3 regions of the Buttiauxella sp. BIGb0471 genome follow, and region 3 is predicted to be linked to each of the others. Evidence: riboswitches for the same ligand, from Rfam matches in the RefSeq annotation. Region 3 holds a riboswitch; each other region holds the start of a gene.

Region 1 (3,113 bases), on a different contig from region 3:
ACCTGGCGCTGTTCGCTGGGGATATTTTCCAGCGCCTGAAGCAGCAAACGCGTCGCCATCGGCAGGTTAAAAAAGACGTGAGCTAATAAAATGCCCTTAAGGCCATACGGCGAGAAAACCCATTCAATGCCCAGCCAGGCGCACAATGAGGCCAGCCAACCTTCGCGGCCATACACCGTCAGAATACCAAACACGGCGACTAACACCGGCAACACGAGCGTCATGGCACACAGACGTAACAGCGCGAGCCGCCCCGGAAAATGGCGGCGGTAAAGTGCGCGGGCGAGGAAAATCGCCGGAAATACCGAAAGGGCAGCGGAGAGGAATGCTTGCCAGAACGAGAAACGCAGCACGTGCCACAAATAGCTATCCTGCACCAGAGCACGGATATCGGTTTGCGGCGCGTTAAACCACAGCGCCAGAAAAGCTGCGAGGGCTACGGCTACCACGAGAGTAGCGGCGCATAGCCCTGGAATCAGCCAGCCGGGGATCAGCGGCTGACGGCGCGTTGCCATTCACTAATCCAACTTGCGCGATGGGAAGAGACGTCTTGCGGGCTAAATTCCAGCGTGGTCTGCGGTTTCACCAGACCGTTAAAACCTTCTGGCAATTTCACGTCCGTTACCGGGTACATCCAGTTGCCAGTTGGGATGGTGTTCTGGAAGCCTGGCGAAGTAATAAATTTCATGAATTTCTCAGCCAGTTCAGGCTGCTTGCTGGAAGCTAAACGACCAGCGACTTCTACCTGCAAATAGTGCCCTTCGCTGAAATTCGCCGCTGCGTAGTTATCTTTTTTCTCTTCGATAATGTGATACGCCGGAGAGGTGGTGTAACTCATCACCAAATCGCCTTCGCCTTTCAGGAACAGGCCGTAAGCTTCAGACCAGCCTTTGGTGACGGTGACGGTTTTCTTCGCCAGTTTCGCCCAGGCTTCAGGTGTTTTGTCGCCGTAAACTTTTTGCATCCATAACAGCAGGCCTAAACCCGGCGTGCTGGTGCGCGGATCCTGGTAAATCACCTTCCATTTCTGATCGCTTTCGACCAGTTCTTTCAGGCTTTTCGGCGGGTTTTTCAGTTTGTTTTTATCGTAGACGAAAGCGAAATAGCCGTAGTCGAAAGGCACGAAAGTGTCGTTGTTCCAGCCGCCAGGGATTTTCAGTTTGCTGCTGTCGACATTGCTGATGGCAAACAATTTGGTTTGCGCCGCCGCTTCCAGCAAATTGTTATCCAGGCCCAGAACCACATCAGCCTTGGTGTTCTTTCCTTCCATGCGCAGGCGATTTAGCAAAGAGACGCCATCTTCAAGTGCGACGAATTTCAGCTCGCAATTGCAGTCAGCTTCAAAGGCTTTTTTCACCGCAGGACCTGGACCCCAATCGGCGGCAAAGGAGTCGTAGGTGTAAACAGTCAGTAGGGGTTTGGCAAAAACTGGGGCAGCGATGAGTGCCAGTAACGGTAGGAATTTTTTGAACACTTTGCACCTCTTGGAATTAGGGGTGGCAAAGGACTTTGAGAATGGAGCCTCAAATCCCTTCGCCGGCATTATCCGGATCAGGTTCGACGGGTATTATCTCAGCCAGACTTTCGTCTTAGCACCCCGTTGAGAACGCGAGCATTGTAATGATTCTGTGAATGAATCGAAAGTATTAAGGTTCCGGTGGTGCAAACCAGGCCGATTTAAAGTCAAACCAGCCGAGCGTGTTCATCCTCACGCCACGCATGCTGCGTTGCCCCTCAATGCGCAGCCAGTGGTGAATTAACGGCAAAATGTCATTATTCTCAACGCGCTTCTGGCACCACTCGGGCAGTGAAAGCTCACCGTTGTGCCATTTACGGGTATCGGATTCCCAGTCAATCGCAATACATTTTTGAATGAGCGGCACCTCATAGAGATGCGAAAAGAGTGAAAATTCTAGCGGCAGGGTGAAGTTGGCGCTGTTAAGCCAGATATCGCTTTCGGCATCACCCTGATGCCACTCTTCATAACTGACTTCTTGCACCACCAGTTTTACGCCTACGCGTGCCAGCAATTGTTCCATCACTTTACTGATAACCCGGTGCTCAACGTGGTCGCGATAGAACGTCAGTGTAACGGACTCAAGCCCTGCGGGTTTTTCGACTACCGGTTGCGGTCGGGTGTGGTGCCAGCGTGGCAATAAGCCGTATGCCGGGAACCAATACTGCTGGTTTTGTTCGCCCGCGCTATAAAGCAGGTGAATAGGTGCCAGCACATGGCTCAACCAGCGACGCACTTGTTCATTGCTGCCGGATTGCGAGCGTCTATCAAATAAAATGTAGTAACAGCCTTCTTCCAGGCGACTTTCAACCGCTTTCTCGCTGTCAGGCATTCCCGATAATTGCACTGCACAACTGACGTCTTCGCCAATTTCTGGCAGCACCCAGAAATTCACTTCGTCTATTAATGCGCGATAGCCAAAGTAATCATCATAGGCCTGGATCTTCAGTTGGTTGGTGTTGTTACGCACGACCGAATAGGGGCCGGAGCCGACTGGCTGACGGGAAAAGTTGTCCAGCGTTTGCCACTCACGCGGCAGAATCATCGCATTAACACTGCCAAGCAACCACGGCAGCCAGTTATCCGGCTGTGAGAGTGTAATATCCAGTGTCCAGGCGGTTGGGGAGCTAATCTGCGTGATGTGAGAATAGAGCGGCAACGCATTAATCCGTTGCAAAGAGGTCATGACATCCAGCATATCCAGCTCGCGGCCATGGTGGAAATGAATGCCAGGGCGCAAATAAAAACGCCAGTGTAATGGGGATATTTGCTGCCAGTGGTGAGCTATATCCGCTTCCAGTTCCCCATTTTCCTCATTTATGCGAATTAAGCCGCTGAAAATTTGCCGGGCAATATGCGTTTCTGAACGGCGTAAAGCCGAGCCTGGTAATAGGTTTAGCAGCGGGCGATAGTAAAGAACGCGCAGAATATGTCGCCCTTGCCGGAAGCTGCGTCCGAGATGGGAGATTAGCATCTGGCGCACCGCGGCTTTATCCCCGACGATCTGCACCAGTTGATCAATTCTGTCCTGCTCGAGAAGATCCTCTGCCCGCTGTTGCTGGAGTGCGAGGCCCGTGTAGAGAAATTCGAGCTGTGA
Region 2 (3,113 bases), on a different contig from region 3:
CATGCTTAACCAGTTAGAAAACCTGACTGAGCGCGTTGGTGGTAGTAATGAGTTAATCGACCAATGGCTTCATGCCCGCAAACATCTGTTGGTAGCTTATTACAATATGGTTGGGATCAAGCCTAACAAGGAATCCCATACTGCGCTCGATGAAAAGGCTCTGGATAATTTTTGCCATAACCTCGTGGACTATCTTTCTTCCGGCCATTTTAATATTTATGAACGCATTATCAGTGAAATGGAAGGTAGCAGCCCACTTTTAGCCGCCACTCATCTTTACCCACAACTTGAAGCCAACACCCAGCAAATCATGGATTTCTACGATTCGCATCTCGAAAGCGCAATCGATCATGATAATTATATTGAGTTCCAGAAAGCACTTTCCGGCATTGGTGAAGCGTTAGAATCCCGCTTTTCGCTGGAAGATAAACTGATTCAGTTGGCGTACGACCACGATCTAAATGACAGTGCTAATGAGACCGGCAGCCTTGCACGTCCGGCTTGAGTTCTGCTCTGTTAACGCGTAATTTACATATCGACCCGTAGCAATACGGGTTTCTTCTTGTCGGAGTGCCGAGTGTTTAACTTAGTTAAGCACCGGCTGAGACCGTTAATTCGGGATCCGCGGAACCTGATCAGGTTAATACCTGCGAAGGGAACAAGAGTAATTCTGCTTTTGGGTTCACCCGTGCGCGGGCGCCCCACATTCATTACTCCTCCGTTGTTCTGACAAGCCACTTCCTGATAATTACTGGAATGAGCTATGTCTACTACTGAAAAAAAACCAAACCGTCGCGAACAGCGTGCTGCTGCCCAACACTTTATCAATACCCTCGAAGGCACTGCTTTCCCTAACTCTCAGCGCATTTACCTCACCGGCTCGCGTGATGATATCCGCGTGCCGATGCGTGAAATCCAGCTTAGCCCGACCGCCACTGGCGGTAGCAAAGAAAACCCGCAGTTCACCCCTAACGATGCCATTCCGGTTTATGACACTTCTGGCGCATATGGCGACCCGGCTATCAACATTGATGTCCTGCGCGGTCTTTCGCCACTACGTGAAAACTGGATTGCCGAACGTGATGATTGCGAAATCCTGACCGACCGCAGCTCTGCCTACACCAAAGAGCGCCTGGCCGATGACGGTCTGGATGAATTGCGTTTCGAAACACAGCTCACACCGAAGCGGGCTAAAGCCGGGAAAACCGTCACGCAACTGCACTATGCTCGCCAGGGAAGAGTGACGCCGGAAATGGAGTTCATCGCCATTCGTGAAAATATGGGCCGCGAGCGTATTCGCGATGAAGTTTTACGCCACCAGCATCCAGGCCAGGGTTTTGGCGCTCGTCTGCCAGAAAATATCACGCCGGAATTTGTGCGTGACGAAGTGGCGGCTGGACGGGCAATTATCCCCGCCAATATCAACCACCCCGAATCCGAGCCGATGATTATTGGACGTAACTTTCTGGTGAAAGTGAACGCCAATATTGGCAACTCGGCGGTCACCTCCTCCATTGAAGAAGAAGTGGAAAAACTGGTCTGGTCCACGCGCTGGGGGGCAGATACCGTAATGGATCTGTCTACGGGCCGCTATATCCACGAAACCCGTGAATGGATTTTGCGTAACAGCCCGGTCCCCATCGGCACCGTGCCAATTTACCAGGCGCTGGAGAAAGTTAATGGCATCGCCGAAGACCTGACCTGGGAAATGTTCCGCGATACGCTGCTGGAACAGGCCGAGCAAGGCGTGGACTATTTCACGATACACGCCGGAGTACTGCTGCGTTATGTGCCGATGACCGCCAAACGCCTCACCGGAATTGTTTCGCGCGGTGGCTCGATTATGGCGAAATGGTGCCTGTCGCATCATCAGGAAAACTTCCTGTATGAGCACTTCCGCGAAATATGCGAAATATGCGCGGCTTACGACGTTTCGCTCTCTTTAGGCGACGGCCTGCGCCCCGGCTCCATCCAGGATGCCAACGACGAAGCACAATTCTCTGAGCTGCATACGCTTGGCGAGTTAACCAAAATTGCCTGGGAGTACGACGTACAGGTGATGATTGAAGGACCGGGGCATGTGCCAATGCAGATGATTCGCCGCAACATGACCGAAGAACTGGAGCATTGCCACGAAGCGCCGTTCTACACACTCGGCCCGCTGACTACCGATATTGCGCCTGGTTACGACCATTTCACGTCAGGAATTGGTGCGGCCATGATCGGCTGGTTTGGCTGCGCGATGTTGTGTTACGTCACGCCGAAAGAGCATCTCGGCCTGCCGAACAAAGAAGATGTTAAGCAGGGGCTGATTACCTATAAAATTGCGGCCCATGCCGCAGACCTCGCAAAAGGCCACCCTGGTGCGCAGATCCGCGATAACGCCATGTCGAAAGCCCGCTTTGAATTCCGCTGGGAAGATCAGTTTAACCTCGCACTCGACCCGTTCACTGCCCGCGCGTATCACGACGAAACGCTGCCACAGGAGTCCGGCAAAGTCGCGCACTTCTGTTCCATGTGCGGGCCAAAATTCTGCTCAATGAAAATCTCCCAGGAGGTTCGCGATTTCGCTGCTAAACAAGCCATAGAAGTCGGACTGGAAGATATGTCACAAACCTTCCGGGCAAAAGGTGGCGAAATTTATCTGCGCCAGGAGGAAGTGTGATGAACAAACCTGCATTTCCCGCTGTGCCGCAGCGGTTGGGTTTATACCCGGTGGTTGATAGCGTTGAATGGATTGAGCGACTGTTGGGAGCAGGTGTGCGCACCATTCAATTGCGCATCAAAGACAAACACGACGATGACGTTGAGGCCGATATTGTTGCGGCCATCAAGTTAAGCCAGCAATACGAAGCTCGCCTGTTTATTAACGATTACTGGCGGCTGGCAATAAAACATCGCGCTTACGGCGTGCATCTCGGCCAGGAAGATATGGATGTGGCTAATCTGGACGCCATTCGCGACGCGGGTTTACGCCTCGGGCTTTCGACACACGACAATATGGAAATGGATCGCGCCCTGATGGCGCGCCCTTCTTACATCGCTTTGGGGCATGTTTTCCCTACCAACACCAAACAAATGCCGTCCGCCCCGCAAGGGCTGGCGCAGCTCGC
Region 3 (3,113 bases):
TTCGCAGCAAGCGAATATAAAAAGAAAAATGTGACACATATTTTAATGTGCTGTTGAATGCTTGCTGAGAAAACCATATTTTTAGCGTAAAATCCTAAATGTGATTAATAAACGCGCGCTGCCCAATATAAGATATTTTAGAATATCATGTTTTTATTAAACGAACACTTAACAGTTTTGTGGTTATTAATTTCATATGGAACTTTGTGTTAGTTAATTGGAATATACGCCTGCGTGAAAATAACTTGTTGTTTCTTTGCTATGAATGTTGTTTTTCTTGGTTAGATGTTTTTAATTCTTGTGAATATGTGATTGTCATTATAATAATGTAATTCCATGATGACATTCTCTTGTTATATTCACAAAGCTATCACTGTTACGCATGAATATACTCTCTGCTAAAAATGTTAATTACTTGTTGATGCCCGCTATTAATTCTATGTATAAATTACTCTAAACAATACAGCGTGAAGAAAGGGCAACAGTATGGAAATAATCACACCGAGATTGATCCTCCGGCCACTTCGTTCGGAAGATGCCGAGCAAATTCAAAACGTATTTCCGCGCTGGGAGATTGTGCGTTACCTGGTTTCTACTGTTCCGTGGCCTTATCCACCTGGCGCGGCAAAACATTATGTCGATAATGTTGCGCTGCCTGCGGTAAAAGAAGGAAAGGGCTGGTTCTGGTCCATTCGGCGTAAAGAAAATCCGCAGGAATTAATTGGGCTAATTTGTCTGATGGATACTCCAGATAACAACCGTGGTTTCTGGTTAGTCCCGGAATGGCAAGGACAGGGCCTGATGAGTGAGGCCTGCGGTGTAGTGAATGATTTCTGGTTTGAAACACTCGAGAAAGACGTGTTACGCGCGCCAAAGGCCGTCGCCAATGACCGTTCCAAAAACCTTTCCATCCGTCACGGTATGCGGCTTATCCGCACCGAAAAATCGCAATATGTGAGTGGAGAAATGGATTCGGAGCTTTGGGAAATAACCCGCGATGAATGGCGGCAATTCAAAAAGTTAACGTCGTTGGCTTAACATCTGGCAGCACAGGCGGTTTACAGTCACTGTTGCGCGCATTATTCTTCTGAACGCAAAAATATGATTTATCAATGACTCGGGGTGCCCTTCTTTGTGAAGGCTGAGAAATACCCGTACCACCTGATCTGGATAATGCCAGCGTAGGGAAGTCAGATGCCTGCCTGGTCATCTCTTCTTCACGCCAGGCAGGAGCTTACAAGATGCAACCTGACCTGTTACCCGGCCACTGCGCCGCCTCGGTTTTACATAACTTACGCAGCACTCCCCCTTTAGTCCATTGCATGACCAATGATGTGGTGCAGGGTTTTACCGCCAACGTGCTGCTCGCCATTGGCGCGGCTCCCGCTATGGTCATTGAGCCTGAAGAGGCCGCGCAATTTGCCCCCATTGCCAGTGCATTGCTGATTAATATCGGAACACTCACCGCCGATAGCAGTCGCGCAATGCTGGACGCCATTCACGCCGCGAATCAATCCTCCACGCCATGGGTACTCGATCCGGTTGCCGTCGGCGCTCTGGCGTTTCGTACCCGATTTGCCCGCGAAGTTCTCGCGCTAAAACCTGCCGCAATCCGGGGTAATGCTTCAGAAATCTTAGCCTTAGCGGGGGAGCATTCCGCAGGCCGTGGCGTAGATAGCGCTGACGACGCACTTTCTGCATTACCCGCAGCCCTTAAACTGGCGCAGCTTACTGGCGCGGTGGTGGCCGTCACCGGCGAGGAGGATTACATCACCGATGGCGAACACGCCTGGAGCGTGGCGGGCGGCGGCGTGTTGATGACGCGCGTGGTCGGCACCGGTTGCGCGCTTTCCGCCGTGGTTGCCGCTTGCTGCTCACTGCCAGGGACGCGGCTGGATAACGTGGCTGCCGCCTGCCAGTTTATGAAATTCGCCGGGGAACAGGCGATTGCCGTGAGTCGCGGTCCTGGCAGTTTTGTCCCGGCGTTTCTTGACGCACTTTACGGACTTAATGCGGAGGCTCTGGCATGAAAGGGCAAAACCGTATTAACGCATTGACGATTGCTGGCACCGACCCGAGCGGGGGGGCGGGCATTCAGGCTGACCTGAAAACATTCTCGGCACTGGGCGCGTATGGCGCCAGCGTGATCACCGCGCTGGTGGCGCAAAATACCCGCGGCGTGCAGTCTGTTTATCGCATTGAACCGGCATTTGTCGCCGCCCAGCTTGATTCTGTGCTCAGCGATGTGCGCATCGACACCATTAAAATTGGCATGCTGGCTGAGACCGATATCGTTGAAGCGGTGGCGGAGCGGTTGGCTTTTTACAATGCACGCAACGTGGTGCTCGATACGGTCATGCTGGCGAAAAGTGGCGACCCATTGCTTGCGCCCTCTGCGGTAGAGAGCCTGCGTCGTCGGCTGTTGCCGCAAGTGGCGTTGATCACCCCGAATCTGCCTGAAGCCGCCGCATTGCTGGACGCACCACATGCACGCAGTGAGCGAGAAATGAAGGAACAGGGCGATGCGCTGCTGGGAATGGGGTGCGAAGCGGTGTTGATGAAAGGCGGCCATCTTGATGACGCCGAAAGCCCGGACTGGTTATTTACCCGCGACGGCGCGCAACGTTTTACCGCTCCGCGTGTCCAGACTCGCCACACTCACGGCACGGGATGTACGCTTTCTGCGGCCCTTGCCGCACTTTATCCGCGCTATCTTGACTGGCCGAAGACTATTTCGGCGGCGAAAGCGTGGCTATCTCAGGCGTTAGAGCAGGCGGATTCGCTGGAAGTGGGCCACGGAATTGGACCGGTGCATCATTTTCATCAATGGTGGTAATCGAGGTAATACCTGTATAAGACCATTGAGTTATACTGGTTTCACCTTATCTTCCGGACATTTGCGCGAAATGGAACAGGTTCACCTTCAGCTCATTGAACAACTCGTCCAGCGGTTTTCGCAGGCCGACAACACGCCGCTGTATTTGAAATTCGCCGAAACGGTGAAATCGGCGGTACGCAGCGGTGTGTTGCCGCAAGGGAATATTCTGCCGGGGGAGCGAGATCTCAGTCAGTTGACCGGTGTTTCGCGCATAACGGTGCGCAAAGCAATGCAG

The links. A riboswitch is a leader RNA that binds a small molecule or an ion and turns the genes downstream of it on or off. The one in region 3 is predicted to bind thiamine pyrophosphate.
Region 1: another riboswitch for thiamine pyrophosphate. It lies ahead of thiB (thiamine ABC transporter substrate binding subunit); the one in region 3 lies ahead of thiM (hydroxyethylthiazole kinase).
Region 2: another riboswitch for thiamine pyrophosphate. It lies ahead of thiC (phosphomethylpyrimidine synthase ThiC); the one in region 3 lies ahead of thiM (hydroxyethylthiazole kinase).

The regions. Positions count from the first base shown of each region.
Region 1 covers NZ_JANUEU010000003.1:367,713-370,825, reverse strand. The annotation lists gene thiP (thiamine/thiamine pyrophosphate ABC transporter permease ThiP) at 1-515, opposite strand, end outside; gene thiB (thiamine ABC transporter substrate binding subunit) at 491-1,474, opposite strand; TPP riboswitch at 1,511-1,610, opposite strand; gene sgrR (HTH-type transcriptional regulator SgrR) at 1,647-3,113, opposite strand, start outside.
Region 2 covers NZ_JANUEU010000011.1:21,863-24,975, reverse strand. The annotation lists gene M2371_RS21155 (Rsd/AlgQ family anti-sigma factor) at 2-505, shown strand; TPP riboswitch at 557-675, shown strand; gene thiC (phosphomethylpyrimidine synthase ThiC) at 764-2,665, shown strand; gene thiE (thiamine phosphate synthase) at 2,665-3,113, shown strand, end outside.
Region 3 covers NZ_JANUEU010000001.1:450,050-453,162, forward strand. The annotation lists gene M2371_RS02065 (EAL domain-containing protein) at 1-77, opposite strand, end outside; gene M2371_RS02070 (GNAT family N-acetyltransferase) at 487-1,038, shown strand; TPP riboswitch at 1,109-1,205, shown strand; gene thiM (hydroxyethylthiazole kinase) at 1,242-2,030, shown strand; gene thiD (bifunctional hydroxymethylpyrimidine kinase/phosphomethylpyrimidine kinase) at 2,027-2,836, shown strand; gene M2371_RS02085 (GntR family transcriptional regulator) at 2,907-3,113, shown strand, end outside.